Regions from separate parts of the Mycolicibacterium gadium genome, predicted to be linked through region 2. Evidence: riboswitches for the same ligand, from Rfam matches in the RefSeq annotation. Region 2 holds a riboswitch; the other holds the start of a gene.
What was found. Region 2 has a riboswitch for S-adenosylmethionine ahead of G6N36_RS14685 (hypothetical protein). Riboswitches for the same ligand answer to the same signal wherever they lie in the genome.
Positions count from the first base shown of each region.

Region 1: linked by a shared signal. The riboswitch ahead of G6N36_RS12970 (bifunctional o-acetylhomoserine/o-acetylserine sulfhydrylase) and the one ahead of G6N36_RS14685 (hypothetical protein) in region 2 are both predicted to bind S-adenosylmethionine.

Region 1 covers NZ_AP022608.1:2,650,765-2,666,928, forward strand. The annotation lists gene G6N36_RS12960 (epoxide hydrolase EphH) at 1-378, shown strand, start outside; gene G6N36_RS12965 (NADP-dependent isocitrate dehydrogenase) at 375-2,612, opposite strand; SAM riboswitch class IV at 2,815-2,937, shown strand; gene G6N36_RS12970 (bifunctional o-acetylhomoserine/o-acetylserine sulfhydrylase) at 2,977-4,317, shown strand; gene metX (homoserine O-acetyltransferase MetX) at 4,317-5,450, shown strand; gene G6N36_RS12980 (class I SAM-dependent methyltransferase) at 5,447-6,208, shown strand; gene G6N36_RS12985 (cytochrome P450) at 6,144-7,523, opposite strand; gene G6N36_RS12990 (DUF3017 domain-containing protein) at 7,664-7,957, opposite strand; gene G6N36_RS12995 (bifunctional methylenetetrahydrofolate dehydrogenase/methenyltetrahydrofolate cyclohydrolase) at 7,954-8,811, opposite strand; gene G6N36_RS13000 (NADH:flavin oxidoreductase) at 8,870-10,066, shown strand; gene G6N36_RS13005 (hypothetical protein) at 10,063-10,554, opposite strand; gene G6N36_RS13010 (TetR/AcrR family transcriptional regulator) at 10,612-11,175, opposite strand; gene G6N36_RS13015 (nuclear transport factor 2 family protein) at 11,225-11,632, shown strand; gene G6N36_RS13020 (FHA domain-containing protein) at 11,696-14,362, shown strand; gene G6N36_RS13025 (GNAT family N-acetyltransferase) at 14,367-15,203, shown strand; gene G6N36_RS13030 (amidohydrolase family protein) at 15,175-16,164, opposite strand, start outside.
Region 2 covers NZ_AP022608.1:2,996,355-3,012,518, reverse strand. The annotation lists gene G6N36_RS14745 (HNH endonuclease) at 1-482, opposite strand, end outside; gene G6N36_RS14740 (nucleoside triphosphate pyrophosphohydrolase) at 554-883, shown strand; gene G6N36_RS14735 (AAA family ATPase) at 888-3,323, shown strand; gene G6N36_RS14730 (hypothetical protein) at 3,320-3,667, shown strand; gene G6N36_RS14725 (SIR2 family NAD-dependent protein deacylase) at 4,364-5,941, opposite strand; gene G6N36_RS29810 (hypothetical protein) at 6,151-6,411, opposite strand; gene G6N36_RS14715 (hypothetical protein) at 6,595-7,167, shown strand; gene G6N36_RS14710 (hypothetical protein) at 7,198-8,073, shown strand; gene G6N36_RS14705 (hypothetical protein) at 8,117-8,344, opposite strand; gene G6N36_RS14700 (ankyrin repeat domain-containing protein) at 8,344-9,081, opposite strand; gene G6N36_RS14695 (ADP-ribosylglycohydrolase family protein) at 9,081-10,544, opposite strand; gene G6N36_RS14690 (NUDIX hydrolase) at 10,620-11,273, shown strand; SAM riboswitch class IV at 11,336-11,447, shown strand; gene G6N36_RS14685 (hypothetical protein) at 11,483-11,806, shown strand; gene G6N36_RS14680 (hypothetical protein) at 11,985-12,275, opposite strand; gene G6N36_RS14675 (contact-dependent growth inhibition system immunity protein) at 12,600-12,941, shown strand; gene G6N36_RS14670 (amino acid ABC transporter substrate-binding protein/permease) at 13,196-14,608, shown strand; gene G6N36_RS14665 (amino acid ABC transporter ATP-binding protein) at 14,605-15,378, shown strand; gene G6N36_RS14660 (hypothetical protein) at 15,477-15,740, opposite strand; gene G6N36_RS14655 (contact-dependent growth inhibition system immunity protein) at 15,733-16,059, opposite strand; gene G6N36_RS14650 (hypothetical protein) at 16,056-16,164, opposite strand, start outside.

The DNA.
Region 1 (16,164 bases), 350 kb from region 2:
CGTCAGCTCGGCTTCGTGCCGATCAGCGCGACAGCGGACCGCCTCAACGACGACCAGTGGCGCGACATCATCGACGACGTCACCCACTGCCCGGCCTACTACCAGCTGCTGGTCAAGTCGCTGCTGATGCCCGGCCTGATGGAACTCGCCGAGGCCAAGACGCCGACGCACCTGGTCATCTGCGAGAAAGACCGGGTGCTTCCGCATCCGAGGTTCACCCGGCACTTCACCACTCACCTGCCAGAGTCCACACAGATCACGCATCTCGACGACGTTGGGCACATCCCGATGTTCGAGGCGCCGCGCCGGGTCGCCGACCTGATCGTCGAGTTCACCGACCGCCACGCGACGCCTCCGCCGCACGAGGCCATCGGCTAGCCGCGCGCGGACTCCAGGGTCGAGTTCAGCGTCTTGCTCGGCCGCATGATGGCGGTCGTCTTCTCCGGGTCGGGCCAGTAGTAACCACCGATGTCCACCGAATCCCCTTGCACCTCTGCAAGTTCAGACACGATGGTCTCCTCGTTCTCCGCAAGCGATTTCGCGAGCGCCGCGAAGTGGTCGGCGAGCTCCTTGTCCTCGCTCTGTTCGGCGAGTTCCTGTGCCCAATACATGGCGAGGTAGAACTGGCTGCCGCGGTTGTCGAGCTCGCCGGTTTTGCGCGACGGTCCCTTGTCGTTCTCCAGCAGCTTGCCGATCGCGCCGTCGAGCGTCTTGCCCAGCAAGGTGGCGCGCTTGTTGTCCGTCTTGTTGCCCAGATCCTCGAAGCAGGCCCCCAGCGCGAGGAACTCGCCGAGCGAATCCCACCGCAGGTGGTTCTCCTCCACCAGCTGGTGCACGTGCTTTGGCGCCGAACCACCCGCGCCGGTCTCGTACATTCCGCCGCCCGCCATGAGCGGCACGATCGACAGCATCTTGGCGCTGGTGCCCAACTCCAGAATCGGGAACAGGTCGGTGAGGTAGTCACGCAGGATGTTTCCGGTGACGGCGATGGTGTCCTGTCCGCGGGTGACCCGCTCCAGCGTGTACCGCATGGCCCAGACCTGCGGCATGATCTGGATGTGCAGGCCCTCGGTGTCGTGGTCCTGCAGGTACGCCTTGACCTTCTTGCGTAGTTCAGCCTCGTGCGGACGCTCGGTGTCCAGCCAGAACACCGCCGTCATACCCGATGCGCGGGCACGGGTGACGGCCAACTTGACCCAGTCCCGGATCGCCGCGTCCTTGGTGACGGGCATCCGCCAGATGTCGCCCTCCTCGACGTCCCACGACAGCAGCACCTCCCCGGTGTCGACGTCGACGATGTCCGCGACGCCGTCCTCGGGAATCTCGAAGGTCTTGTCGTGTGAGCCGTATTCCTCGGCCTTCTGCGCCATCAGGCCGACGTTCGGCACGGTGCCCATCGTCGTGGGATCGAACTGGCCATTGGTCTTACACCAGTTGATCATCTCCTGATAGATGCGGGAGAACGTCGACTCGGGGTTGACCGCCTTGGTGTCCTTGGTGCGACCGTCGGCGCCGTACATCTTGCCGCCGAGGCGGATCATGGCCGGCATCGACGCGTCGACGATCACGTCGCTCGGCGAGTGGAAGTTCGTGATGCCCTTGGCCGAATCCACCATCGCCAGCTCGGGACGGTGCTCGTGGACGTCGTGGATGTCCTGGATGATCTGCTCACGCTGGAACGACGGCAGCGCCTCGATCTTGTTGTAGAGATCGACCATCCCGTTGTTGACATTCACTCCGAGTTCGTCGAGCACGTCCTGATGCTTGGCGAAGGCTTCCTTGTAGAAGACCTTCACGCAGTGACCGAACACGATGGGGTGGCTGACCTTCATCATCGTCGCCTTGACGTGCAGTGAGAACATCACCCCGGTCTTGTAGGCGTCCTCGATCTGCTGCTCGTAGAACTCGACGAGCGCCTTCTTGCTCATGAACATGGATTCGATGACGTCGCCGTCCTCCAGCGCCGTCTCGGGCTTGAGCACAATCGTCTGTCCGCCCTTGGTTTTCAGCTCCATGCGTACCTTGCGGTCGCGATCCAGCGTCATCGACTTCTCGCCGTGGTAGAAGTCGCCGCCCTTCATGGTCGCCACGTGGGTGCGCGACGCCTGAGAGAACTCGCCCATGCTGTGTGGGTGCTTGCGGGCGTACTCCTTGACGGCGTTGGGAGCGCGCCGGTCTGAATTCCCTTCGCGCAGAACGGGGTTCACCGCACTGCCGAGAATCTTGCCGTACCGCTCCTTGAGCGCCTTCTCCTCGTCGTTCTTCGGCTGGGCCGGATAGTCGGGAACCGCGTAACCCTTCTCCTGCAGCTCCTTGATCGCCGCGTAGAGCTGCGGCACCGACGCGCTGATGTTGGGCAGTTTGATGATGTTGGTGTCCGGGGACTGTGTCAGCTTGCCCAGCTCGCCGAGGTTGTCCGGGACGCGCTGCTCTTCGGACAGGTGATCGCCGAACTCGGCCAGGATGCGGGCCGCCACCGAGATATCGCTGGTTTCGATGTTGATCCCCGCCGGATCGGCGAAGGTCCGAATGATCGGCAGGAAGCCATAGGTCGCAAGCAGCGGCGCCTCGTCGGTCATGGTGTAGATGATGGTCGGCTGCTCTTCGCTCATGTGATGCTCTCCCGGGGGTCTTCTCGGACAGTTCGACAAAGCTCCGCGTTGTGCGCGGCGGCTATAAGTATTGCGTCGAACACGACGCTACGCGTGGGCCACCTGGGTCTCCCGGGCGGACTTCGGCTACTGGCGGGTAGCTTTCGGCGCGCAGGAAACAGGCTGCTGGCACGCAGTCAGGCCTATGCGATAGTCTGTGCTCGGTCATGAGCGCCAGCGTCAAGCCCCGGCTTGCTGGCCGGCAACCCTCCAACCGCGGTGGGGTGCTCCGGGTGAAGACCAGGTTGAGTAGCCGCTAGCGAGCGGTTGCCGGCAAGCGCGGGTCCGTTTGTCGGGCCCCCTGACACAAATGGAGGGCCGTCTCATGAGCGCGCCAGAAGACCCAAGCCAGAATTGGGCGTTCGAAACCAAGCAGGTCCACGCGGGCCAAACCCCCGATAGCGCGACCAACGCACGCGCCCTGCCGATCTACCAGACCACGTCGTACACGTTCAACAGCACCGATCACGCCGCCGCGCTGTTCGGTCTCGCCGAGCCGGGCAACATCTACACCCGGATCATGAACCCGACGCAGGACGTCGTCGAGCAGCGCATTGCGGCGCTGGAGGGCGGCGTCGCGGCGCTGTTCCTGGCGTCCGGTCAGGCCGCCGAGCACTTCGCGATCCTGAACCTGGCCAACGCGGGCGACCACATCGTCTCCAGCCCACGGCTCTACGGCGGCACCTACAACCTGTTTCACTACACCCTACCCAAGATCGGCATCGAGGTCAGCTTCGTCGAAGACGCCGACGACCTGGACTCCTGGCGGGCGGCGGTGCGCCCCAACACCAAGGCGTTCTTCGGCGAGACGATCTCCAACCCTCAAATAGACGTGCTCGACATTCCCTCGGTAGCCGCCGTGGCACACGACAACGGCGTGCCGTTGATCGTCGACAACACGATCGCGACGCCGTACCTGATCCAGCCGCTTGCCCACGGCGCCGACATCGTCGTGCACTCGGCCACCAAGTACCTCGGCGGGCACGGCGCGGCGATCGCCGGCGTGATCGTCGACGGTGGCACATTCGACTGGACCAACGGCAAGTTCCCCGGATTCACCACACCCGACCCGAGCTATCACGGTGTGGTGTTCGCCGAACTCGGCCCTCCCGCATACGCATTGAAGGCGCGCGTGCAGCTACTCCGCGACCTCGGCTCGGCGGCTTCGCCGTTCAACGCGTTCCTGGTCGCCCAGGGCCTGGAGACATTGAGCCTGCGGGTCGAACGGCACGTGCAGAATGCGCAGCGCGTCGCCGAGTACCTCGCCGGGCACGGGGACGTCATCTCGGTGAATTACGCCGGGCTGTCCACCTCACCGTGGTATGAGCTCGGAAAGAAGCTGGCTCCCAAGGGAACCGGTGCGGTACTGGCGTTCGAGCTGGCCGGCGGGATCGACGCGGGCAAGGCGTTCGTCAACGCGCTCACATTGCACAGCCATGTCGCCAACATCGGCGACGTCCGGTCGCTGGTCATCCATCCGGCGTCGACGACGCATGCGCAGTTGTCGCCCGAGGAACAGCTGGCCACCGGCGTCACTCCCGGGCTTGTGCGCCTCGCTGTCGGCATCGAAGGTATCGATGACATCCTGGCCGACCTCGAACAGGGCTTCGCCGCCGCCAAACAGGTCAGAGGGTCGGCCGATCCGAAATCCGCGGCGGCATTCTGATGACGTTGCTCGATAAGGAACTCGACGTGGAACCTGAAACCTTGCCCGCCGAAGGAGAAGTCGGCTACGTCGACATCGGCCCGCTGACGCTGGAGAACGGTGCGGTCATCGATGACGTCACGATCGCCGTGCAGCGTTGGGGTGAGCTTTCGCCCAACCGCGACAACGTGGTGGTCGTCCTGCACGCGCTCACCGGCGACTCCCACGTCACAGGCCCAACCGGTCCGGGCGACGAAACCGAGGGCTGGTGGGAAGGCGTGGCCGGACCCGGCGCGCCCATCGACACCAACCGTTGGTGCGCCATCGCCACCAACGTGCTCGGTGGCTTCCGCGGATCGACCGGACCGAGCTCGCCGCATCCTGACGGTAAGGCGTGGGGCTCCCGGTTTCCGCCGGTTTCGGTGCGCGACCAGGTGGAAGCGGACGTCGCCGCGTTGAGTGCGCTGGGCATCACCGAGGTCGCCGCCGTGGTCGGCGGCTCGATGGGTGGTGCCAGGGCGCTGGAATGGATCGTCGGCTATCCCGACAAGGTGCGCGCCGCGCTGGTGCTGGCCGTCGGGGCCCGCGCCACCGCCGACCAGATCGGCACCCAGAGCACGCAGGTGGCGGCGATCAAATCCGATCCGAATTGGTGCGATGGCGACTACTACGACACCGGCCTCGCACCGAGAACCGGTATGGAGATCGCACGCCGGTTTGCACACCTCACGTATCGCGGCGAGACCGAACTGGACGACCGTTTCGCCAACACCCCACAGGGCGACGAGGATCCCGCGGCCGGCGGCCGCTACTCGGTGCAGAGCTATCTCGAGTATCAGGGGCGCAAACTGTCGGCCCGGTTCGACGCCGGCACCTATGTGGCGCTGACGGATTCCCTGTCCAGCCACGACGTCGGGCGCGGCCGCGGGGGCGTGGAGGCGGCGTTGCGCAGCTGCCCGGTGCCGGTGGTGGTCGGCGGTATCACCTCGGACCGGCTGTACCCCCTGCGACTGCAGCAGGAATTGGCCGAGCTGCTTCCGGGTTGCACCGAACTGAACGTGGTCGACTCGATCTACGGCCACGACGGGTTCCTGGTCGAGACGGAGGCGGTGGGCGAGTTGATTCGCAAGACGCTGGAGTTGGCCGCGCGGTGACGAGCAGCCAGCAGCGCTCGCTGTCGTTCGGTGCGGAAGCCGCGGCATATGAGCGCGGCAGGCCGTCCTATCCCCCGGAGGCGATCGACTGGCTGTTGCCGGACCGGGCGCGCGATGTTCTCGATCTCGGCGCCGGGACGGGAAAGCTGACCACGCGGCTGGTCGAACGCGGACTGGATGTCATCGCCGTCGACCCGATCCCGGAAATGCTTGAGCTACTGAGCAATTCGCTTCCCGATACCCCCGCGCTGCTGGGGACGGCCGAGGAGATCCCGCTGCCCGACGACAGCGTCGACGCGGTGCTGGTGGCCCAGGCCTGGCACTGGTTCGACACCGAGCGCGCCGTCAAGGAGGTGGCGCGCGTACTGCGGCCGGGTGGCCGGCTGGGCCTGGTGTGGAATGCGCGCGACGAGCGGCTTGGCTGGGTGAAGGATCTGGGCGCCATCATCGGCCACGAGGATGCGCACTTCAACGAGAAAACGACGCTGCCAGAGGTGTTCACTGATGTCGCACATCACCGCGTCGACTGGACGAATTACGTGACACCGCAGGCCGTCATCGATTTGGTCGCCTCACGCAGCTACTGCATCACGTCCCCGGAGAAGGTGCGCACCAAGACCCTGGACCGGGTGCGTGAATTACTGGCCACCCATCCCGCACTGGCCAACTCGAACGGCCTTCCACTGCCGTACGTCACGGTGTGCACCCGCGCCGCGCTTTCACGAGAGCACGGATCGGCTCGGCGGCCACGGTCGTGAACGGCGTCTCGACCGGAAAATCGTCGTCCAGAGAGCGGATTTCGACAAGCCGAATGATCGTGGCCAGCGCGAGTGTGGCCTCCAGCATGGCGAAGTGATCGCCGATGCACGACCGTGGCCCCGCGCCGAACGGCAGGTACTGCCAACGGTCGCGGCCCTTGGACTTCTCGGGGCTGAATCGATCGGGATCAAAGGTCAGCGGATCGTCCCACAGCGCAGGATCGCGTTGCACCGACATGATACCGAACAACAGCAGCGTGCCCGCTTCGACTCGGTAACCGTCGATCTCGACATCGCGCATCGCCATCCGCGCCCCGGTGGCGCCGGGTGGGCACAGTCGTAACGCTTCATGTAGCACCTGGATGGTGTAGCTCAGCCGCGACATGTCATCGGGTGTCAGTTCACGATCACCCAGCTCTGCCACTTCCGCGACCACGCGGTCCTGCAATTCCGGTTGACGGCCCAGCGCCCACAGCGCGTAGGCCAGCGTGGTTGCGGTGGTGTCATGGCCGGCGGCCATGAAGACAATCAGCTCGTCACGAATTTCACTGTCAGACAGAGATATTCCGGTGACGGGATCGGTGGCGGCGATCAGTGCCCGAACCAATGGCGCGTCCCTCGCCGGGTCGTCGTGGCATGCCTGCAGGATCTCCTGCGCGAGCTGCCGCATGGTATCGGTGGCCGCCCGCGCGCGGCGGCGCGCGGGCGTGGGCAGCCACCTCGGCAGACGCACCGGACGCAATGCCCGATCCGCGATGTACTTGAGGGCGATCTGCATCGGCTCGGCCAGGGTGTCGGCGCGTTCATCGAGGTCTAATCCGAGCACCGAGCGACCCAACGCACGCATGGTGAGGGAGCGGCACTGCGTGTCGAGGTCCACTTCGCCACCGTCGGGCCAGCGGGCCGCAACCGTCTCCGCGGCCTGGAACATATGGCCGCCGAACTGACGGACATGCTGTTTGGTGAAAACCGGTTGCAGCGCACGTCTTCGAGGCAACCATTCGTCGTGCATGAGGTCGAACAGGTTGCCGCCGAGCAGGTGGCGCATTTCCTGATGGACGACCGTCTTCTCGATGAAATCGTCCTTGCGACCCAGAATGTCGCGAATGCCCTGCGGCGAGGCTGCCAACACCACCGGAGGCATGAGCCACCTCGGACCCAGGCTGAATCGCGTCACCGGGCCGCCGGCATTGCGCAGCTGCTCGACACCGAAGTGCAACGACCTGACAGCACGCACTGTCTGCCAATACGACAGCGGATTCTTCGGGACGGGCGGGAGCGTACTCAGTTCGAGGCTTTCGACCTTCACGACCATGACATCCTCCATCGCAAGCAGAGCCGCGTGGGCTCTAGTCGGCTTGGTGGAGCGTCGCAAGGCGCCAGTGGGGGCGCCAGCGTAGTTGACTACTTCAATTGGAACGAAGGCCTACTGCCCTCAGCGCCGGCGGCGTCGCGCTAGCTGGTGCCCAACGGATCGATGGTCCACGCGATGTAGAGAATCGCCGCGCTGACGCTGGCGGTCGTGGCGACGTCGATGCCGCGACTGCGTACTGCGAGCAAGCCCGCCCGGTCTTCGGGCAGGGTCAGCCTCAGCACCGCGGCGACGGCCACTCCGATGGCAAGGACGAGCGCCCCGCGCCGCCAGTAGCCGGCGACCACGAGCGCGAAGGCCGCCACCACGATCACGCCGGGCAGCAGAATTGGCCACTGCCGGCCGAACACCTTGCGCGCGAACTCCCGCAATGTCACTGAGCCGCCAGCACCTCGGCTCGCTCCACCACGTTGGTGAGCAGGAATGCGCGCGTGAGAGGACCGACTCCGCCGGGGTTTGGTGACACGTGACCGGCCACGTCCCAGACGTCGGGGTGTACGTCGCCCACTAGCTTGCCCGCGTCGTCGCGGCTGACTCCGACGTCGATCACCGCGGCGCCGGGACGGACCATCTCGGCGGTCACCATGTGCGGCACCCCCGCCGCGGCGATGATGATGTCGGCCTCGAGGGTGTGCTGTGGCAGATGCCGAGTCGCGGTGTGGCACAACGTGACCGTCGCGTTCTCGGAGCGACGGGTCAGTAGCAGACCCAGGGGCCTGCCGACTGTCACCCCGCGACCGATCACCACGACCTCGGCGCCTGCGATCTCCACCTCGTAGCGGCGCAACAGGTGCACGATGCCGCGCGGTGTACAGGGCAGCGGCGCAGGCTCGTTGAGAACCAGCCGGCCGAGATTCGTCGGATGCAACCCGTCGGCGTCCTTGCCGGGGTCGACCCGCTCCAGGGCGGCGTTCTCGTTGAGGTGTTTGGGCAGCGGCAATTGCACGATGTAGCCGGTGCACTCGGGGTTGGCGTTCAACTCGTCGATGGTCTCGTCGAGCGTGGCCTGACTGATGTCGGCGGGCAGATCGCGGCGGATGGAGTTGATGCCCACTTTGGCGCAGTCGGCGTGCTTGCCCCGGACATAGGCATGTGAGCCCGGGTCGTCGCCGACCAGCACGGTGCCCAGTCCAGGCGTGTGACCTGCGGAGGTCAACGCCGCCACCCGTTCCTTGAGGTCGACGAAAATCTCGTCCCGTGTGGCCTTACCGTCCAATGTGATCGCACCCACGCAAGATTCTCCCGTCGCTTCGCTCGGCCGCGAAGCCAGTCTGGCATGCTCACTGCGTATGAACACACAGCCCAATGTGTTCACCCCGGCCAAACTCGGCCCGGTGACGCTGCGCAACCGAATCATCAAGGCGGCCACGTTCGAGGCCTCATCGCCGGACGCGCTCGTCACCGACGACCTGATCACCTATCACCGGCTGCCCGCCGCGGGTGGAGTCGGCATGACGACTGTCGCGTATCTGGCGGTGACGAAGGGTGGGCGCACCGAGGGCAACGTCATCTGGTGGCGTCCGGAGGCGATGCCCGGGCTGAAGAAGCTCACGGACTCGATCCATGCCGAGGGCGCGGCGATCAGCGCGCAGATCGGTCACGCCGGGCCGGTGGCCAATGCCCGCGCAACGAAGGCGACGGCATATGCGCCGGTGCGGTTCTTCAATCCGCTCTCGATGCGGTTCGCCAGGAAGGCGACACGCGACGACATCAACGACATCATCGCCGCGCACGCCAACGCCGCCCGGATGGCGATCGAAGCCGGGTTCGACGCCGTCGAAATCCACCTGGGGCACAACTATTTCGCGAGTTCGTTCCTCAGCCCGCTGATCAACCGCCGAGCCGATGAATTCGGTGGATCGCTCGAGAACCGGGCCAAGGTGGCGCGCGGCATGGTGATGGCGGTGCGACGCGCGGTGGAGGCCGAAGGCACTCCGATCGCGGTCACCGCCAAATTGACCATGGCCGACGGCGTGCGCGGGGGCATCTCACTCGAGGAGTCGCTGCAGACGGCGAAGTGGCTGGAGTCCGACGGCGGTCTGGACGCCATCGAGCTCACTGCGGGCAGCTCACTGGTCAATCCGATGTATCTGTTCCGCGGTGACGCACCCGTCAAGGAGTTCGCGGCGGCGTTCAAGCCACCGTTGCGCTGGGGCATCCGGATGACCGGCAAGAAGTTCCTTCGCGCCTACCCCTACCGGGAAGCTTTCCTGCTGCGCGACGCCAAGCAGTTCCGCGCCGAACTGAAGATGCCCCTGATCCTGTTGGGCGGCATCACGAATCGCGAAACCATGGATCTGGCGATGGCCGAGGGTTTCGACTTCGTGGCGATGGGACGAGCGCTGCTCGCCGAGCCCGATCTGATCAACCGCATCCGGGACGACGGGGACGCCCACTCGATCCGGTCGCTGTGCACGCACTGCAACAAGTGCATGGCCACGATCTACAGCCACACGCACTGTGTGGTCACAGGTTCGCCCGGTTAGCGGGGCGGCACCGGCGCGACGTCGCCGCCGGGGCGGCTCAGTGGCATCTCCACCGCGAGCATCGGCTGCGTGCCGAATTGCAGCACCGGTTCGGTGCGCACCCACTCGTCGGTCTTGATGATCAGGTTCTGCGCGGTCACGGTGTAGGTGACGCCGTCCTTTTGGGCGAAGAATTCGCCGGGCACGGTCGGTTCGGCCACCACGGTGAGCACGGCGTCCTTGTTGGCCACCTGCGCTCCCCGGTATTGGTAGCGGCCGGCCTGGTCCACGCAGATCGCCACGATGGATTGCTCGGTGCGGCTGAATGCGACCGCCGACTGGGGCGCGTCGCAACGAATCTGAGAGTCGACGAAACCTCGATCATCGGTGGGGTACGCCGGGTCTGCGGCTGCCGTCGGCGACGTGAGCGCCGCGGCCATTCCAAACACCGCCGCCACGCCCGTGAGCAGGGCTGCAGGCGGCTTGGACACCATGACCAACGACACCACGAACACAGCTTCGACGCCGAACGACTCGCCGGACGAACCGGCATTTATTTGCGTTTTTCAGCCGGCAGGTATGAGGGCCATCGCGCAGTCGGCAACGATGCTGTCCGCGCTCCCGGGGATGGCTTGCCCGGCCAGCAGATGCCGCCGGACGACGGCATAGGGAATGTCGACAACGGCGGCGTTGACTCGATCCGTCGCGGCCGGCACCTCTTTCATGAGGTGCCGCAGTTTGCGGTGCAGACGTCGCCTGGCCGCGGTCAGGTGTTCTGGCCAGTCCGCGGCGGCCAGCGCGTCGGCCCCGGCCAGCAGCACCTGCGCCTCGTTCGGATGATCGCGGCACCACCGCACCGTGAACTGGGCTGCGGCGACACACCGGGTCTGCGGGTCTGCCGGTTCGGATAGCGCCGCGGTGACGCCGGTGTGGAAGCGCGTTTCGGTACGAATCCACAATTCGCCGCACAGTGCGGCCTTCGTCGGAAAGCGGTGATACACCGATCCGCTCGGCGCACCCACCGCGCGCGCGACAGCCGACATGGTGACGGCGGCCGGGCCCTCGTCAGCCAGCAGGGTCGCGGCGGCGTCGAGCAGTTGGTCGACGGTGTATCGCGCGGGCCGCGGCATCGTCCTATCATAATAGAGATCACTCTCTATTATGAAGGTTGGAGGACCCGTGTCCCTTTCCGAATCCGGTCCCGTCACAGTCGCGCAACGCTTCTACGACGCCATCGCCCGGTCCGCAGCCGACGAGCTGTTCGCGCTGCTCACCCATGATTTCGTCGGTACTGTCAGCACGGGTATGCCCCACGATGTCGGCGGCCGGCACAACGGCCCGCACGACATGATCGCCGGGGTCTGGGGCCGCATTGACGCGTTGTACGACGTGACCGTGGACCCCGACGAATTCCTCCCCGTCGACGACGACCGGATCGTCGTGATCGGTCGGTACCGGGGTCCTTCGCGTGACGGCGCGACTGCCGTCGATGCCGCTTTCGCTCACGTCATCACGACGCGAGACGACCGGATCACCGCACTGCACCAGATCACTGACACTGCCCAATGGCGCATTCCGCGCCGATGACTGCGGATTGACGACCCCCAGACCTGCGCCGAGATCGGTGTCATACCGATAGAGTTGGTCGCGATGAGCCGACCAGCCCCACCCGCGCTGACCGTTCGACACGACGGGTCGACCCGAACTTTCGCGCCGGGCAACGACGTAGTCGTCGGCCGCGATCTTCGCGCCGACATCCGAATCGCACATCCGTTGATCTCGCGCGCGCACCTTGTGCTGCGGTTCGACCAGGGGCGGTGGGTCGCCATCGACAACGGCAGCCTCAACGGGATGTACGTCAACAACCGTCGGGTGCCCACCGTTGACTTGCAGGACGGTCAGCATCTCAACATCGGCAATCCCGATGGGCCGCAATTGAGTTTCGAGATCGGGCGGCATCAAGGCGCCGCCGGCCGGACACCGACCCAGTCGGTACCCATCAACGCGGCGCGCGCGGCTGACACGTCGTGGCCCACGCAGACACCGTCACATCCGCCGGCCTCCTCGCCGCAGGTTTCACGGCCGCAGCCGCCACCGGGCACGCAGCGCCCGCCGGCGTACCCGTCCGCGCCGCAACCGCGATACCCGTCCTCGCCACAACAACCGGCCGCCCGCGGCGGGCCGGCGTATTCGTCCAGCCCGTCGAGCCCCGCGCCGCCGCTGCGGCCACCTCCGATTTCACAGCCGATGTCGCAACCGGCGCTCGAGTCGGTCACCGCGATGGGCCCGACCGCAGCGCCGCGTGCGGGCGAGGGCAATCTCGCGACGAGCATGCTGAAGATCCTGCGGCCGAATAGGCCCGCCGCCGCAGCCGGCCCGGGCGCGATCAAGATCGGCCGGGCCACCGACAACGACATCGTCGTACCCGATGTGTTGGCGTCCCGACATCACGCGACACTGCTGCCGACACCGAACGGCACCGAGATCCGGGACAACCGCAGCATCAACGGGACCTTCGTCAACGGCGCCCGTGTCGATTCGGCGCTGCTGCGTGAGGGTGACACCGTCACGATCGGCAACATCGACCTCGTGTTCACCGGCGGCACGCTGGCCCGTCGCACCGAGACCGCAGCGGCCACCCAGACCGGTGGCCTGGAAGTGCACTCGGTGACGTGGACCATCGAGGGCAACAAGACTCTGCTGGACAGCATCTCGATCGCGGCGCGCCCCGGCACCCTGACCGCCGTGATCGGCCCGTCGGGCGCAGGCAAGTCGACCTTCGCGAAGCTGGTGGCCGGCTACACCCATCCGACGAGCGGCACCGTGTCCTTCGAGGGTCACAACATCCACGCCGAGTACGCCTCGCTGCGCTCCCGGATCGGCATGGTCCCCCAGGACGACGTGGTGCACGGCCAGCTGACCGTCCGGCAGGCGCTCATGTTCGCCGCCGAGCTGCGGTTGCCGCCGGACACCACGAAGGCCGACCGCGAGCAGGTCGTCATGCAGGTACTCGAGGAACTCGAGATGACCAAGCACCTGGAGACCCGCGTCGACAAGCTCTCCGGCGGTCAGCGTAAACGCGCCTCCGTCGCCCTCGAGCTACTGACCGGACCGTCGCTGCTGATCCTGGACGAGCCCACCTCGGGTCTGGACCCGGCACTGGACCGTCAGGTGATGACGATGTTGCGCCAGCTCGCCGACGCGGGCCGCGTCGTATTGGTGGTGACGCACTCGCTGACCTATCTCGATGTCTGCGACCAGGTGCTGCTGCTGGCGCCGGGCGGAAAGACCGCGTTCTACGGGCCGCCCAGCGAGATCGGCTCGTCGATGGGAACCACCAACTGGGCCGACATCTTCAGCTCGGTCGCCGGCGACCCCGAAGCGGCCAAGCAGCGCTACCTCGCCCAGCACGGGCCGCCACCGCCGCCCCCGGCGATCGAGAAACCGTCCGATCTCGGCGCACCGACCAAGACGAGTCTGCGCAGGCAGTTCTCGACGATCGCCCGCCGCCAGATGCGACTGATCATCTCGGATCGCGGTTACTTCCTCTTCCTGGCGTTCCTGCCGTTCATCATGGGCGCACTGTCGCTGTCGGTGCCCGGAGACGTCGGCTTCGGGGTTCCCGTTCCGGCGATCAAGGGCGGTGAAGCGCCGAACGAGCCGGGACAGATTCTGGTGCTGCTCAACGTCGGCGCCATCTTCATGGGCACCGCGCTGACGATCCGGGCGCTGATCGGTGAACGGGCGATTTTCCTGCGCGAGCAGGCGGTCGGATTGTCGACGACCGCCTACATGCTCGCGAAAGTCTTCGTATTCTCCTGCTTTGCGTTACTGCAGTCCGGCATCGTTGTCGCCATCAACATCTGGGGCAAAGGATGGGGTCCCGGTGCCGTCGAGAGCGGCGCGGTGATACCCAACCGGTCCCTGGAGTTATACGTCGACGTCGCGGCGTGCTGCGTCGGCGCGGCCATGGTCGGCTTGGCGCTTTCGGCGATTGCCAAGTCGAACGAGCAGATCATGCCGCTGCTGGTGATCGCGATCATGTCGCAGCTGGTGTTCCAGGGCGGCATGATCCCGGTGACCGGTCGCATCGTGCTCGACCAGATGGCGTGGGTCACCCCAGCCCGCTGGGGCTTCGCCTCGACCGCATCGACGATCGATCTGATCAGGCTCGTACCGGGCCCGCTGACACCACAGGACTCGCACTGGAAGCACACCGCGGGCGCCTGGTGGTTCAACATGGCCATGCAGGGGCTGATCTGCGTCGGCTACCTGAGCCTGGTGCGGTGGAAGATCCGGCTCGCCGCTGCCAACTGATTCGATGTTCTGCAGCACCACGCTGGCCGAGCGCATCGAGCGTGCGGAGGCGGGTCTCATTGCCGCCGGTGCCGACGCGGCACGGCGCCGTGGCAGAGAGGGCTTCGAGATCGCGGTGGCCGGCGGTGCGGCGTGCTTCGCCGGTGCGAACTCGCCGTTCAACAAGGTTGTCGGGCTGGGTTTCGGCGGCGTGCCTTCCGACGCCGAATTAGACATGATCGAAGCAGCTTTCGGGTCGCGCGGCTGCCCGACCCAGGTCGAGCTGGCGCACCTGGCCGACCCCGAGATCGCCGCGGCGCTGACAGCCCGCGGCTATCAGCTGGTCTCCTTCGAGAACGTGCTCGGCCGCCCGCTGGCCGACGGGTTGGAGCGGGTCACACCGCCCGGTGTCGATGTTCGACCCGGCGCCGACGAGGATTTCGAGACCTGGCTCGACACGGTCGTCGAAGGCTTCGCCAACCCGGACACCCAAGGCGTCGCGTCGCACGAGGAATTCCCGCGCGACGTCGTTGCCGTCGCGACCCGCGACATGGTGGCCGCCGGGGCGACTCGCTACGTCGCGACGGCCGACGGAGCCGTCGCGGGCGGGGCGAGTGTTCGGTTCGCCCACGGCATTGCGCAACTCACCGGTGCCGCGACCGCTCCCGCACACCGCCGACGCGGGGTACAGACGGCGCTGCTGGCGGCGCGGCTCGTCGACGCGGCCGCGGCGGGGTGCGACATCGCGGTCGTCACGACGGCGCCCGGTTCGAAGTCCCAGGAAAACGTGCAGCGACGCGGTTTCGACCTGCTCTACACGCGCGCGATCCTGGTCAAACCCGCTGCGGTGCAAACCGTTTGAGGGCCAGCCCACCCTCGAACGGCCGGTAGCCGAACGCGGGCGGAGCAACGTAACCGGTATCGCCCAACGGTGTCCCGACCTCCGCGACCCTTGGCCCGATCTTGGCGGCGATGGGCGCAAGGGCGTCCAGATCGAATCGGTACAGGCGACCGGCGTTGCCGCCGAGGATCTTTCGACAGGTGTCCTCGGACTGGTCGTGCAGCGCCCACTGGATCGCCAGTTTGGAATGCGGCGTGAAGCCTTCCTCGTGCGGATAGTCGCTTCCCCACATCATGTGGTCGGCACCCATGTAGTCGATCATCGACTTCTCGTAGGGCGTGAGTTCGGACGCCAGGTAGCAGTTGCGTTTCGCATACTCGCTCGGCACAAGGGTGAGCTCGTCGATCGACGACCCGCCGAACATGCCGTAGGTGCGATTGCCCGCCTCGGTTTTCATGCTGGGCACCATGACGTCGAGCAAGGCCATCTGGTCTTGGAGCCACATCGTGCCCTGCTCGGTCGGCACGAAGCGCAGTGTCGGGTGACGTTCGAACACCCCGGCCAGAATGAGGTGGTTGACCGTACGCTGCGCCCACAGCGCCATCTCGGTCACCAGCACGGCGTTGGACGCCGGTTGATCCATCGGCATCACCGGACTGCCGGCGCCCGCGTGCTGAACCAGGGTCAGGTCGAGTTCCGTGCACAGCGCCCAGATCGGTTCGTAGCGCGTGTGAAACAGCGGCGCGACGTTCGGATCACCTGGCGAAACCGCGGGCAACAGTACCCCACCGAAACACTTCTGCTGCGCGCCCCAGCGAATCTCCTCCAGCGCGAGCTCGATGTCGTTGGGGAAGATCTGGATCAGCCCGCGACGCCTATCCGGTGCCAGCGCACAGAAGTCGATCTGCCATCGGTTGTGGGCCTGAACCCCCGCCCATCGGTGCTCGAACTCCTCGCGGGTGCGCGGCAGGCTGATCGTGAT
Region 2 (16,164 bases):
GAGATCTGATCATGCAGGAAGGAATCGTCGTAGAGGAACGGGTCGCTCGTCGGAGAGCCAGGCAGTTTCTGAAGCCGATGCAGAGGTTGCTGTGCCAAGCAGAGCACGATGTCGCTGATCGCCCGGGCGTGAGCCTCGGGAGCACGCATCGCCGCGATATCAACCGACCCGCTGAAGCGGCCCGCCGCTGCGTGCAAGTCGTTTACGGCGATCAGGATCCGTGCTCGCGGCTGCGTCGACTGCCGTAACTCGCGTCCGTCAAACGGTCGCACCTGCTGCCAGTAGAGCGACAACACGCGATGCGCCAACTCCGGCAGCGGCACCCGCAGGGTGTCGTGCGGCTGCTCCGGCAGGTTCTCGATGCAGTGTTCGACCAGCGCCATCAACGTCGCCAGCTTGTACGTCGCCGTCCGCAAACCCGTCTCGAGAATCGCGACTACCCGCTGCCCGAGCAGCAACGGATCTACCACGTCATCGGACACGTTTCGCCCTCGATGTCACCGGCAGGGGGTACAACAGCACCACATCATTATTGCGAGGGGGGAGCACCGCCGTGGGCAAACTCGTACGGGACCGGATCCCGGACATCATCCGCGCGTCCGGCCGTACCCCACATGTGACGATCATGCGCCCTGACACCTATCGTCGCGCGCTGATCGACAAGCTGCGTGAAGAGGTAGCCGAGCTTGCCGCGGCGCCGACGACCGAGTCGCTAGTCGAGGAGGCGGCCGACGTCCTGGGAGTCCTCACCGCGATCGCCGTCGAGCACGGTGCCGATCTCGCTACCATCGGCGACATCGCACGAGCAAAGCGCAACGAGCGGGGCGGCTTCGATCGGCGACTCTGCCTGGACGACGTCGACCCGCTCCACACGGGGAGGTGACTGGGTGTACGACGAGCGGCTGAAGAACTACGTCCTGGCCCGCGCCGACGAAGATGCGGAGCTCAGCGAACAAGCCCGCGTCGTCATTCTCGCCGCACTGGAATCCTCCGACGATCTCTCCGAAGTCCTCGGCGGTGGCACCACCCGCCGCGAACTCGTCGACCTTCTGACCGCGCCTGTCGACGAGCCCACCGAGCCGACCGGCGCCTACCTCACCGAGATCACCGTCGAGGGCTTCCGTGGCATCGGCCCCAGAGTCGCATTGCCGTTGAAGCCCGGACCAGGATTGACCGTCGTCGCCGGGCGCAACGGCTCCGGCAAGTCGACCCTCGCCGAGGGCCTGGAGCTCGCCCTCACCGGCACCAATTCGCGCTGGAGGAACAAGCCCAGCATCTGGTCCCAGGACTGGCGCAACCTCCACGCCGGCGCCAAGTCGGAAATCCGGGTCGGCCTCGCCGAGGAAGGCGCCGGAACCACGGCCATCGGCGTCGACTGGCCGCCCGGCGACGACATCGACGTCGACGACGCCAAGCGGTGGGTGCAACGCAAAGGCAAGAAGCAAGAGGACTTCTCGGTGCTCGGCTGGGACAGCGCGCTCGAGATGTATCGCCCGCTGATGAGCTACGACGAGTTGAGCGGCATCCTCGAAGGCAGCCCCAGCGCCTTCTACGACCAGCTCTTCAAGCTGCTCGGCCTCGAACAGCTCACCGAGGCGGTGGCACGTCTCGACGCCGAGGTCAAGCAATTGCGTCAACCCGCGGGCGAACTGCGAAAGGTACGCGACGCGCTGAAGCCCATCTTGGAGTCGCACGAAGATCCCCGCGCTGCAACCGCTTTGGCGCAGATCCGCAAAAGCAAGCCGAACCTCGACATCGTGCGACCGTTGATCACCGAGGGCACCACTGCTGCTGTCCCGCAGGCCTGGTTGCGCGCTGAGCGTCTCACCCTTCCAGAGTCCGAGGACATCGCGCTCAAATGTGGCGCGCTGCGATCCGCCGCCGACAGTCAGCGCCAGGAGACGGAGCGCTCCGACGCGCTCGCCGCTGACCGCGCCCAGCTGCTCGAAATGGGGCTCGACTTCCATGAGCACTTCGGCGACCAGAAGTGCCCGGTCTGCGGTCATGGAACGCTCGACGCGAACTGGGCCGTCGCCGCTCGCGCCGCCCTGGAACAGGAGCAGCAGGCGGCGCAGGATCTGACCGCCGCGCGAGCCGCGACCGACCAAGCCCGATCCGCGGTGATGGCCGCGGTGCGAGAGGTGCCGGCTCCGCCGACGACCGACCCCGACCTTACGACTCTCGACGCCGCCCGCGTCGCCTACGACGCATTCGTCAAACTGCCGGACGGCGACGCCGCTCTCGCCGACCATGCGACCGACACATTCGAGGCACTGCGCCAGGCGTATGCGAACCTGCGTCAACAGGCCGTCACCTTGATCCAATCCCGCGCTGACGCATGGCAACCCGTGGCGTTGGACCTTGCCGAGTGGGTCGGCAAGGCCGAGAAGGTCGCCGAAGCCGAACCTCGGCTCGCTGTCGCCGATGAGGCGCTCAAATGGTTGCAGAAAAACGCCGGGGTGCTGCGCAATGAACGCATCGCCCCGTTGGCCGACCAGGCGAAGGGTATTTGGGCGGCGCTGCGGCAAGAGAGCAACGTTGACCTCGGCGAGATTCGGCTCGAAGGCCAAAAGACTACGCGCCGTGTCGTTTTGAAGGCGGACGTTGACGGCTCGGATACTGACGCGTTCGGGGTGATGAGTCAGGGCGAGTTGCAGGCGCTGTCGCTGGCGATCTTCATCCCGCGCGCCACCTCGCCGGCGAGTCCGTTCCGGTTCCTCGTACTCGACGATCCGATCCAGGCGATGGACCCGTCGAAGATCGACGGTTTTCTCCAGGTGCTCAACCGACTAGCGGAGCACCGTCAAGTCATCGTTTTCACCCATGACGACCGCCTGCCGTCGGCTATTCGGTTGTCACGATCACCGGCCAGGATCGTGGAGCTCGTCCGCGGCGCGAATTCCGTTGTCACCGTGATGGAGTCGACGCGGCCCGCTGACCGACTGCTTGAGGACGCGTTTGCGATCGCGGCTGACGACGCCGTTCCTGACGACATCAAGAAGAAGGCCGTTCCGCTGTTGTGCCGAGAAGCGTTGGAGGTTACCGCGTGGGACGTCTTCTCGTCGCGGCAGTTCGTCGCGGGCAGCTCTCGTGCCGAACTCGAAGACATATGGAACGGCGCTACGACGACGCGGCAGCGCGTCGGGTTGGCCGTCGATCCGACCAACAGCACCGCGATCGACAAATGGTTGGACGGCGGGTCTGCCCGCCGCGCCACGATGATGGTGGCCACCAAAGGTGCTCATGCCGGGGTGAAGGACTACCTCGAAGCCGTCAAGCAGGCCCGCCTGGCTGTGGATGATCTTGGACGGCTGGCCTCATGACCGCCCGTGCCGCTCTACTCGACCACGCTGATCGGCTGCTGGACGGTGAATATGGACTAGGCGCGCGCGGGCCTCGTATCGCTGCGTTGCTCGCGCGTTCGGTGCTTGAGGACTGGCTCGACGAACAGAACGCCTCATGGGTGAAGCAGACATACCCGTATCCGACGACCAGATCGAAACTTGTTGCTCTGGGAGCGCTTAAAGGCACCGCGTTAGGCGAACAGGCCAAGCGCGCGTGGCACGGATTGAGTCTTGCGGTGCACCGCCATGCTTACGAACTACAGCCTTCCGTCGCTGAGATTCGACATCTCGTCGGCGTGGCGCGGTACCTGGAGGAGCAGTGATGTTCGGCGGAATCAAACAGTTGTTTAGCAGAACGGAAACGGAGGAGAGGGTCGAGAAAGCTCGAGTCCCCTGCGCTTCGTTCAGACGGACAAGGAGATACGGGATACGACGGTGATCGCATACGTCGATAACTCGCCTCGCGCAGCCGTCCAAGAATCCCGCGACCACGTTCTGCCGCTCGCCAGAGGCCCTCTCAAGAGAAACAACCAGAAACTGGTGCGTTGGTGGGTCGAAGACAAGAGCGGGAACATTCTCGAATCGCAAGACGAGTTCGATCCACCTGCGCGGCCCTCGACGAGAGCGCACGGAGTCTTTGAGGTACGTGGAGGCTGAAGGCGTAGACAGCCGCCGCATTCCAGCGTAGACGCGCTAACTTTTGAACCGGAGCAGAGTTCTCAATATTCAACCGAAGCTGTCATTTGTCCGCCCTTCACCGGGTTAGCTTGAAGGTGGCGCCATCGGATCGGCGTCTCTCGGCGGTTGCTCACGCTCGCTCTCGATAACGAGATCGCCAATTGCCGGCGCTGTGACGGTATGAATAAGAATATCGACCGCGTCACCACGTCACCACGCGCCCGCCTGCGGCTGCGGCCGCCTGACTCACCGGAGGCGCTGGTTAGGCAGAGGCTCTGCGAGAAGTTCATGGAGACGCGGTCGGGAACTGGCGGGGATGTCGAAACCTGCGGCGCAACTGGTCAGTCGACAGCTGACTGGTCGATTGGCTTCGAGTCGTAATTGGCACCCAACCTGGTCAAGAATTCCTTCACCTGGCTTCCGACCGTGCGTGGCGCACTGTCCGCGGTTCTTCGGACCAGTTCATTAAGCGGTTTTAGCAAATCAGACTCGCACTTGGTGAGCTCAGCATAGGACCGATCGAGGAAGAAGGCCGCCGACGTGGTAGCCAGGTAACCGACAAGGTCAAGGAATAACTCGAGTTGCCTTGCTGCCCAGGGGAGATCGCTACTGGCATTTTCACCTATCACCATTGGCACGGTGTCCAGGTCCTGTTGCCAGAGCTTCCGTTCGAGCGGGTCGTCATGCAACGTGAGGACGGTTCCACGCCCAACGCCATCGTCGCTGTCGCCGCGTGCCGCCCGCACCTCATCAAGAAGTTCGTGAAAATCCTCGTCACTCAGTGAATAGCCCACAAAAACCATCTTGCGCATCATGAGCAAACCTTGGACCAGACCCATGAGTGCGCCGTACTGGCGCGGCATCCTGAGATAGTCGGACCGGGTCAGGATCATGCCTTGATGGTCATCGACGCTGCCGTGGAGTTTAAGTAGCAACCGTCCGTCTGTCTTGCGAGGGTCACGGGGCAGGACAGCTATACCGCTGCCGGATACTGCGGCGGCATCCTCGAACAACTTGTCGAAGTTGGTAGTCACTGCTTCTTTACTTGGTAAGGATGCGAGTAAGCCGTGAACAAGCGAGTAGAGCTTTCTTTCGGCAATGCGGTTGGCGACGCGCTTCTTGAAACTGTCGCTTGAGTCGCGCAATGCCGACTCGATTAGCGTCGCTTGGTCCCGCAGGTCCTTCTTCGCCAGGAGTTCACGCTCCTTGTCGGTGAAATTGGCCTTTTCGGCCATACCTTCCAGCAAGCCCTTCCAAGTATCGACGCCGGCGCCAGCGCTCACACCGGCGCCGATGAAGAGCACCAACTGGTGCTCGATGGCGTCTTGGGCCAATTCCTCAGCCTTTGTTATCAGGTCATCGCGAAGTGGCCAGGTGTCGGACGTGTTGGCGCGGACAAGGTAGTTGCGGCGTGCCCATTGGGCGGCAGCATAGGGAGTGTTCCCGTACGTGACGAGGATGATGTCGATCACGTGCCTCTTGGCCAACCGGCTCAAGGTCTCGACGAGCCCCGACGCCAGGTGGCCCTTTGTGCCCCTACCACCGCCTTTTCCTGAGCCGACCATGTTGACTGCCAAGCGGCGCAGCGGCCAGTTGTAAATGCGTTTCCGCATCGGATCATCCTGCGGTTCGGCGGCCTCATGTGCTACGAACTTTTCGACGACTGGAGCGAAAACGGAGAAATCCGATTGATCACCAAACTGCCCAACATTCCCCAGCCACACGCGTGGCCTATGGTGCCGTTTAGTGAGTGAAATGACATTTCGGCCGTTCCAAGAGACGGGAATTTCGTCTCTATAATCCTGGATTAGACCATCCCAATGGGGCTCAATTCTGAACGAGTCGTCCGTCGGGATCAGTACCGCGTCGCACGCGATCTTCGTCAAGTCACCGTTGATGATGAAGAGATGGCCGTCCATGCGCTAGAGCGTAGCGACAGTCCGCGTACACCGTCGCCGAATGCATTCGTGCCATCTGCCGCCTATGTGGCAAACCGATTGCGTATTGTGTTCACACCCGACGTCGCGAACAACGCTGCGTAACAGTGAAGTTGAAGACATCTGCGACCGAATGCCATCGAGGTGTCGTCGTCGACAAGGCGGGGAGACTTGTCCGACGCAAGCGAAGTTCACCGACCCGATGATGATTCCAATCGCGGAGCATGGGCGACCATGTGCATTGCTGACCCGACGAAGGGGCGTGGGTTGTCGAGCACCAGCGCAATCATCGATCCGCAGAATCGGATCGACTCCAGCCTCAGCAGCTGGCAGGACGAAGACCAATGCGCGCAGAGCTGGTTGCCGATATCGATCATCGACTCGTAGTACACGCCCCTGTTGTCGAGCTGTGCGATGAAGTCGTACTGATCGGCTCGAGCCCGGCTCGACATCGCCACCGCCCCCGCACACCGCGAGCACGTCTGAAATAGCCCCACGGCCGCGCATGATCCCCCTAGATTCGCGCGTCGCCGCCGACTGTAGACGCGGCGTCCGACACATACGCGATCGCAGATACTGCCCACGTTGTCGCGCTGCTGTTGTTGAATCGGGGGCATGGGTGAGTGCCACATCCGATGACCATCACGCGGAATGAGACTCCGCGACTTGCCAGCGCCGCCGAACGCAGGGTCTATCAGGTGCTCCTCGATCAGTTGCAGCCCAACGACCGCGTCATTCCCGGCCAGCGCGTCACCGACCATCTCAAGGACTACGAGGTCGATCGCGTCGGAAATCGAGCAGGATCCGAATTGGGGGTTACCGCGATAGACCTCACAATGATCGACCTATGGGACGAGCTGACCGACGTCGGCGAAAGTGCACGACAGATCGCCGACGACCGTCGCGCCACCGAATCGCTTCAGAAGAGCAGACTCCGGGACCACGAGGACATGAAGCGCACGATCGCCGAGGACAAGAAGCTCCGCAAGGAGGCGCGCTCACTCTCTTGGCCGCCCGCGTCTATTCGTTCGCCGGTTACCGGGACCACGTGCAGCGGCTCAGCATTACCGCTCGGCGTGACGAGAACGCGCTCAGTCGGGCCGTTCGACGAGTATCTGACGAGCAGGCAACAAACCGTCTGGTCTGAACGGTGTCGCGTGCGTCTGCCGCTCCTCGGGGTAGTCCATAGCAAATCCGCGCGTGACTGAATTGTCATACTCCATTGGCATAATGGATATGTGAAGCAAACAAAAACCGAGCGCGTGCACATCGTCGAGGGAACCGATTGGAAAGACGCGGCGATCGCCCTCATGGAGTCTCGCTGTCCCTATCGACCCTGGCGGTACGGCTTCGGCGAGATGCACGAAGGCGACCCGGTCGCGATCGTCCTCAACACGGATCCGCCCTCGATCATGACCACGCTCGGACGCATCGGCATCGATGGCCGGTCTGATCGAGCCGTGGTCGAGTGGCCCTATCCCGGTCCCGCTCTCCTGGACCTTGCCACGTTGACGGCGGTGGTCGACTTTCCCCACGATCAAGATCCGCGAAATGTATGGATGCGTCGCGGTGACGCTGCGGTTCGGCTCGAACTCGCGCTGAGGGAGACAGAGTGGCGGAACGATCAGTCGATGCGATTAGGGCACTCAAGCGCGGTCGCCGCACGCATCCTGTTGCATTCCGAGGGCCGCTGCACCGGCTGCGACTCGGGCATCGACCTGACGTGGTGGGACGCGCGCGACCATGCGCATATCCGTACTGTCGACGCGCCTCTGCGCGATCCGTCGGAGGTGCTGATCCAGGACAAGAGGGGCGAGGCCAGCTATGTCGACGGACCGTTCGATCCGAAGAGTTGGTTGCTTCCCGAGCTTCCGTCCGATTGGCCTGGCGTCCTGTGTCCGCGGTGCGCCACGCGCATGGACGAAGACGGGCACGCCACTCTGCTCGATTTCCGCTTCTCGCAGCACCCGAAGTGCCCGAACTGCGGAGCGGGACGCACCCAGCGCGCGCTCTACGGCATGCCCGCCATGCACATTCCGCCATGGCGCGATGCGCGCGGCTGCTGCGTGAAGCCCGAAACGTGGACCTGCACGGCGTGTGCATATCGATGGTGAACGTTTCGGTGGAACACCCTGTCCTTCACATTCACTCGAGGGCTCACAGCACTCCACGGTCTACATCACGTTCCGCCAAACCCTTCGCCGCGCGCAGTGTCGGCGTCGGGTCCCAGCTGACAGTTCGGCTGGCGCCGGCAACATGTCGCGTCAGCACCCAACCCGTCTCGTCACGAACCGCTACATACGTGCATTGAGCATCGCCGATCCATGACGTCATCGTGTGCGCGCCCGCGCGCAGTCGGTGCCAACGGTATGCACGTTTCGTCATCACACGAATCCCTCGTCGACGAGGATCGCGCCCGCGCTCGTGATCAGATGCTGTTGGCCGGACCCGCCGACCACGCGGCACCAACTCTTCACATCGAGGAAGTTCTCCTGCTGGCGGATGTCGAAGCCGCCATACATCCCCGGCACCGGAAACCACACGTGTTGATTCGGCACTTCGTGCAGTATTCCGACAAGTGGGTACCGCAGGACGTCTCGCGGATTGCGGCCGTCGAACAGGCAGCGGATGCGTCCGTCGATGACTTCAGTGAGATGACTATCAAGCGAACGGATTTCGTCCGATGAGAGCGGTGATGGCGGCGGCATCAGCTGCTGTTCAAGCAGGGTTCGCGACTCTTCGGCAACGCCGACGCCCTTGCCCCAGTGGATCTTGCGCGCCCGGTCTATGAATACGTCGTGTGCGGTTCGGCCCCTCGATTCCGTCAGCGTCAACAGCGCGCCTCGACGGATTAACGTGGCAACCACATTGGCCGGTGCGCCGTGCCAGGCCGCCTGGTGCAGCACCGTGAACCACGCGGTACCTCCCGGCCGCCACCAATTGATGTCAAGCTGCAACGTCGGATCGTTGAGCATTGTCAGCACGGTTGACCACTCACCTGTCTTGGCGGCATCGGCAAAACGGTGTGACGCGGCAACGACGTGATCGTGCACCAGCCCAGGATCGAGCGCGCCGCGCCACGCGAAGGGTTGGTCGCTCGGCGACGCGTCATCTCTCGACATTACGAGCACCTCCTTGGCGATTCGAGGCCGCGAGACTGCAAGCGTCGCAGCGCGTCTCGGAACGACCGGTTCGGATATGAGTCCGGCAACACGGCCTTGATGTCGCGCATTGCCTCGTCGACGTCGATGCCGCGCAGGCGTGCCCCGTACAGCGCCCCGACCGTCGGCGTGCGGCTGTACGCCCCCACGCAGTGGACCAACACCGTGCGACCCTCCCGTCGCAACTGCTCCACCAGGCGAACCGTGTCTCTCAGCACGAAGTCCAGATGCGGATTCTCGTCGCGCTCGGGCCGATCGATCAGCCGCACCTCCACATGCGGTATGTCGTCGCGTATGTCGTCGTCCGCCAACCGGCAGAGTGACACGACCGCGCCGACCTCCTCCGGCAGTTCGCGAAGGACGCCGATGCCGCCGAGCAGGACTCGGTCGTCATACGGGTGACGGGCGAACGTGTCGATCGGCGAACCCGGATACGAAAAGTCGAAATCGTCCGGTTTGCCGTTGCGCTCGATCGCCGTTGCGAGCCCCACCAGGTCGTGCGCGGTCATGCCGGGCCACCCGTGCAGCAGTCGCCGCCATTCTCCCGGGACCGCCGATGCCCCGTAGACGGCACCGAGTAGTCCTCCCGCGATCGCCGCGACCGTATCGGTGTCGTAGCCGGCCCGCACGGCGGCGTCCAACGCCAGCCGAAGATGATCGGCGCGGAAGGTTTCGGCTCTCGGATCGTCGGCGGGTACCGGCGTGGTGGCGATCGCCGACACCGCCGCCTGCAGGGCAGTCACCACCCAGCCGTTGTTCGGGAACGACGCCGGGGGAGCGGACTCGGCCTCACCCAGTCGCGTCGACCACAGATCGCGGCGGTCGGATGCGATGTGACGCAGTCCGATTCGCACATCGAGCTTTCCCGTACGCACGGCATGCCGGATCGCGCAGCACCACAACACGCACGCATCCGCCGCGTCGGGGTCGAAGTGCGTGAGCTCGCTGATCGCGCGCGCAGCCTCGACCAACGCGCCCTCATCGTCGAGGTAGGCGAGGGCCAGCGGCGCCGTGCGCATCAGCGACCCGTTGCCGGCCGTGCGGCCGGTGCGCTCATGAAGGTCGGCCGACAGGGCGCGGGCGCGCGCCGCAGTGATGACGCCGCCGCGCGCCGCTGCCGACAACACGGAACTGGTTTGAATCCCCACGTCCTTGGCGGTGAGTGACCACTCGCGCCACCTCTGCACGATGAGATCCTGGGCGTCTTCGCCACGCAGGTCGCCGCCGGTCGCGGCCACTTCCGCAATCGCGATGGCCATCGACGTATCATCTGTCCACTCACCGGCCGCCCATGGACCACCGCCGACCATCGCCACCTCTAGTTCTGGGCCGCGCGGCGGCTTGAACTCGTACGGCGCACCGAGCGCATCCCCGGCCGCGGTCGCCAGCAAGACACCTTCCACCCGATCGTTGTATGAAGTCATTGCGGCATTCCCTCCCTCGAGCTAATTTGAGCGCGCTTGCGCTAATTAACTTTCACTGTACGCTAGGGCACCGACATGAGCCAGCGACCCTACAAAGACTCCAGCGGGCGGACCCTCGCCGACTATCCGCGACCGTCCGTCGCAGTGGACACTGCCGTGCTCACGGTGGACGCCCATCACAGGTTGGTTGTGCTGGAAGTACGCAGGCCGACGTCCACCGGGTGGGTTCTGCCGGGAACCTTTTTGCACGAAGGGGAAACGCTGGCCGACGCTGTCGACCGGTCGTTGCGGCTGAAGGCCAACGTGCGGGGACTGCATCCGCGCCAGTTGCATGTCTTCGACGACCCGCATCGCGATGAACGCGGATGGGTGCTATCGGTGGCACATGTCGACGTGGTGCGTCTCGAACAACTGGAGTCGCGGTTAGCCGACGCGACGAGGCTCGTTCCGGTCGATGCTCCCGGGCGCCTGCCGTGGGGCCATAGAGGCATCATCGAGCGGGCGGTCGATCACGTCCGCGCCGACTACCTCGACAAGCCGGACCCCGCCGGCCTCCTCGGTGACCATTTCACGCTCCGCGATCTCCGGCTGGTGCACGAGGCCATCGCGGGAAAGGCCCTTCAGCGCGACACGTTTCGGCGCACGATGGAACCGCATCTCGATGCGACGGGTTCCACAACGATCCGAGGGCGAGGGCGCCCAGCAGAGCTGTTCCGACGGAGCGGGTAGTCGCATCCGCCGTCGCGTGGGTCGCTAAGTCTCTGTCCGACCGTCGACGTAAACTGGCGTTGCTTCATGAGATGTCGTCGCCAAGCTCCGACTGGACGGCACGCCAACCCCACGCTCGTGGGTGGCTCGGATGACGAAGCGGCCAACACCGACCGGTGTCGGCAAGAGCGCCTCCGTCAGCGGAGGCCCGAAGTTCGGAAGTGCTGCCAATGTCCAATCGCACTTGCGGGTCCTATATGCCCGGCCACGGGATGCATTGGATCCACGGGAAGAAGTCACTTGAGGATGGTCAACCGGTCATCCGCGTGAAAGTGGTTGCGGTCAATGATGATGGCTATATCGACATCGAAGGCGACGACCTCGAACTGACGCTCTGGCACCACAATCCCCATCGCCTGCGTTCGGCCTTCTACGTTGGTGGTATTGCTGAGTGGAGGCCGAAGTATCACGTGTTGTACGTGATCGGGAGTGGATCGTTCAATCTCGCAACGCGCGACCAAGTGAAGCCGTGCAAGCCGTCGAGGTGGACGTGACCGGTCGGGAGCGTCCTAGTCAGGCTTTCCGGGCCGCGCGTCCACAGCAGTAAATGGAAGGAGGCGAAATATTTCGCTGTGGCGGATTTTAGGACGCTCAGTGCTGGGATCTCGACGAGGCGGTCTGGGCCGTCCTGATCATTCGCTACGCGGACCGACTACGGCACACACGTAGATGTCAGACATACTCCTCCCTCGAAAGGACCAGCGTGTCGGTCGGCTTGGAGATATCGACGTACTGGTGTCCAGGGCGGTCGTTGCTCTTCAGCGCGTGCAGATACGTGATGACTTCTTCTGCCTTGGCAAGGTCCAGTCGCCAGATCACGCGATCGCCATTCAGCTCGACTCCGGACTCTCCGTCTCGGATTGAGAATTCATGCGTGATGCCGCCATTCTCCAGCTGCGATGTCTTGTGCTTCGCCGCATCCTCCATCGCCGCGCTGAACACGACCACGCCGGCGCCGTCCATAGCAAGGAGCACCAATCATCGCCAAGCATGAACTCTGGCGCGAATTCGGCGCGGATAACCACGATGCCTTCCCTGCGGAAGAGGTCAGTTCCGATGAGATCAACGATAGCGCCAAGGGCGCCCCTGGCATTCACCGCTTTGGCTACTGCGGCAGGAGCGCGAGATTGCCAACGGAGCGAACGGAAAGCTCGAGTTGGTTGCACCGTTTGACGGCGGATCGGTTTTAGCGCGGGGATCCGACGCCCCGGTACCGGGGTCAAGCGTCAAGATGATCAAATCCGATGGATCCGGAGGATGGTACGTACTAACAGGAATGGTCAATCCATGAACGCGCATTCGATATCAGATCCAATACGCCATTTCTTCGGGGCATACTTCCACGAGGACTGGGTTCTGGAGGCCGCTGACTGGCAAGGGGTTGTCGACAGTTACGTTCAGGACGAACAACCCTCTGCGGACTTGCTTCGCACGTTGTCCCAGGAAATCGATGACCTGGCTGGCGAGTGCACCGAACCCGACGCCGAACGACTTGTGACGCGCACGATGGGTGCCAACTACTACCCACTACCTGAATTCACCTATAAGGCGTGGCTCGGGCAGGTCGCCGCGCGGCTACGCCAGCACTCCGCTGCGATTGAGGGTGGTCCTACCCCTCCTACTGCTTGAGAACACCCCGTCGGCTGTGACGGATTGGAGTATCGCCAGCGTCGGACGAGTAGCCAGAATCCTCACTTTGCCGCCCAACCCGCCGGCACCGATGCCGGAGGAATCGCTTGCGTCTGGAAACAAATCCCACCCGATATCGCCGCGCGAACAGCGCAGGACTACTAGCGTGAATTCTCCGTAACAGCTGACGCTGGGAGGCAACGATGCAAGCCGAGTACGTGCCCGACCGAAGTGGCCCACATCGACTGGCGGCAATGTTCGCCGCGATCCTCATAGCGTTCCTGGGCATCGGGCTGCTCAGCCCTGCGCCCGCACACGCACAAGACGACGACTCTTACGTCATCGCCACCGATACCACTTTCGCGCCGTTCGAATTCCAAGACGAGGACGGCGAATTCGTCGGCATCGACATGGACCTTCTGCGCGACATCGCCAAGGACCAGGGCTTCCAGGTCGACATCAAGCCGTTGGGCTTCGACGCCGCACTGCAAGCGGTGCAAGCCAACCAGGTCGACGGCGTCATCGCGGGCATGTCGATCACCGACGAACGCAAGAAGGTCTTCGACTTCTCCGACCCGTACTTCGAGTCCGGCGTCCAAATGGCCGTGCTGGACACCAACAACGACATCAAGGACTACGAAGACCTTCGCGGCCAGCGCGTGGCCGTGAAGAACGGCACCGAAGGCGCGACGTTCGCTGAGTCGATCAAGGGCAAGTACGGCTTCGAGACCGTCTACTTCGCCGACTCCTCGTCGATGTACGACGAGGTGAAGACCGGCAACTCCGTCGCCGTCTTCGACGACTACCCCGTCCTCGCCTACGGCATCACCCAGGGCAACGGCCTGAAGACCGTGACGCCCAAGGAGAAGGGCGCCAGCTACGGGTTCGCGGTCAATAAGGGCCAAAACGCCGAACTCCTGGCCAAGTTCAACGCCGGCCTGAAGAACCTCAAAGAGTCCGGCCGTTACCAGGAAGTACTCGACACCTACCTCGGCGAAGACGCTGTCGCTGCGGACAACTCGTTCTTCGGCCTGCTCAAGAGCACCTTCCCGCTGTTGATGGAAGGCCTGAAGATGACCGTCATCCTGACGATCATCTCCATCGCGTGCGCGTTGGTGCTCGGCGTGATCTTCGGACTGATGCGGGTATCCCGCTCGATCTGGCTGCGTGCCATCGGCACCACATTCGTCGACATCTTCCGCGGCACACCGCTTCTCGTGCAGGCGTTCTTCATCTACTTCGGTATCCCCGCCGCGCTGGGCTTCGAGATGTCAGCCTTCACCGCGGGCATCATCACGCTCTCGCTGAACGCGGGTGCGTACATGACCGAGATCGTGCGCGGCGGCATCCTGTCCGTCGACAAGGGTCAGATGGAGGCCTCCCGCAGTCTGGGTGTCGGATATCTGCCGACGATGCGCAAAGTGATTCTGCCGCAGGCGGTCCGCACGATGATCCCGTCCTACATCAACCAATTCGTCATCACCTTGAAGGACACCTCGATCCTGTCGGTCATCGGCATCGCCGAGCTGACCCAGACGGGGCGGATCATCATCGCCCGCAACTTCCAGTCGTTCCAGATGTGGCTGATCATCGGCATCGTCTACTTCATCGTCATCATGGCGCTGACCAAACTCTCGGATCGCGTCGAGAAAAGGATCAACAAATGAACCAGCTAGTCCCGGAGGCCGCTACCGCCGAACCCGAAGGGGCCGTGAAGGTCCGCATCGAGGGACTAAAGAAGTCCTTCGGCGATCTGGAGGTGCTCAACGGCATCGACACGACGATCAGGAAGGGCGAGGTGGTCTGCGTCATCGGCCCGTCGGGGTCGGGTAAGTCGACGTTCCTGCGGTGCCTGAATAAGCTGGAGGACATCACCGAGGGCACGGTCACGGTCGACGAGTACGACCTGACCGACAAGAAGGTCGACCTCGATAAGGTCCGCCAGCGCATCGGCATGGTGTTCCAGCACTTCAACCTCTTCCCGCATATGACGGTGATCGACAACGTGACGATGGCGCCACTGCTGACGAAGAAGATGGACAAGGCCGCAGCGGAGAAGAAGGCGCTCGAACTTCTCGAGCAGGTGGGGCTCAAGGAGAAGGCGCACGTGAAGCCCTCGACGTTGTCGGGCGGTCAGAAGCAGCGCGTCGCGATCGCCAGAGCGTTGGCGATGAACCCGTCGATCATGCTGTTCGACGAGGCCACCAGCGCCCTGGATCCCGAGATGGTGGGTGACGTGCTCGAGGTGCTGCGTGAACTCGCTGCCGGTGGTATGACGATGGTCGTCGTCACCCACGAGATGGGTTTCGCGCGGGAAGTCGCCTCACGGGTGCTGTTCATGGACGGCGGCAACATCGTCGAGGATGCCCCACCGGCTGAACTCTTCGACAACCCCAAACATCCACGGCTGCAGGAGTTTCTGTCGAAGGTTTTGTAGGCGGAGGTTGGAGCGAACCGTCGAGACTGCGGGGGATGTATTGCAGCGCGTGGGTGTTCACTCTCCGCTGGTGCCCCAGCGATTAGCTCAGATGGCAGTCAGTTGCTTTCGGGCAGTTGTGGTTCGTAGTCGTCCCTGCTGTGGAAGATGATCTCAGCACCGCATCCAGGGCAATGGATCCAGTACTCGTGCCTCCTGTCGGCAACATCCCCCGCCGCGACCCATAAACGCTTGTCGATCACCAAGTCGGCATCGCCGTTCTGCGGGCAGCGGATACCCTCCCATGAGCCTGCAGCGACCAGCTTGGTCACCTCGGTCCACCGCTTCACTTGTGAAGCGTAATCGGGCATTTCGTCAGTCACTGCTGCCGTCTTCGAACGCGGCGGCCTGCTGGCGCAGGCGATCCGCGACCTGACCCAGCCACTCTTTGTAGGTCAGCGGCTGGGGACCGTAGTAAACACCGACTGTGCGCACCAAATAATGTTCCAAGTCCGGTTCCGCACGGGCCCCGCGCAGGTCGTCGATCTCCTGGGCCAGCGTCCGCAGGGGCCCAGCGGTGGGATCCTGGTTGGCATAGTTGTCGACGATTCCTTGCCAGTCATCAGCTTCGAGATCCCAGTCCTGATGGAAGTTCGCGGCTAGAAAGTGGTACAAGGCGGTAGAGATCGAGCCGTCGTTCATGGCTTGGGGAATCCTTCTGACAGCGAACGCAGTTCGGTTGCCGATGCGATGATGTGGACGACGCGCTCGGGCGAAACATTCTGTTCGACATCCGGGTCGATGGCC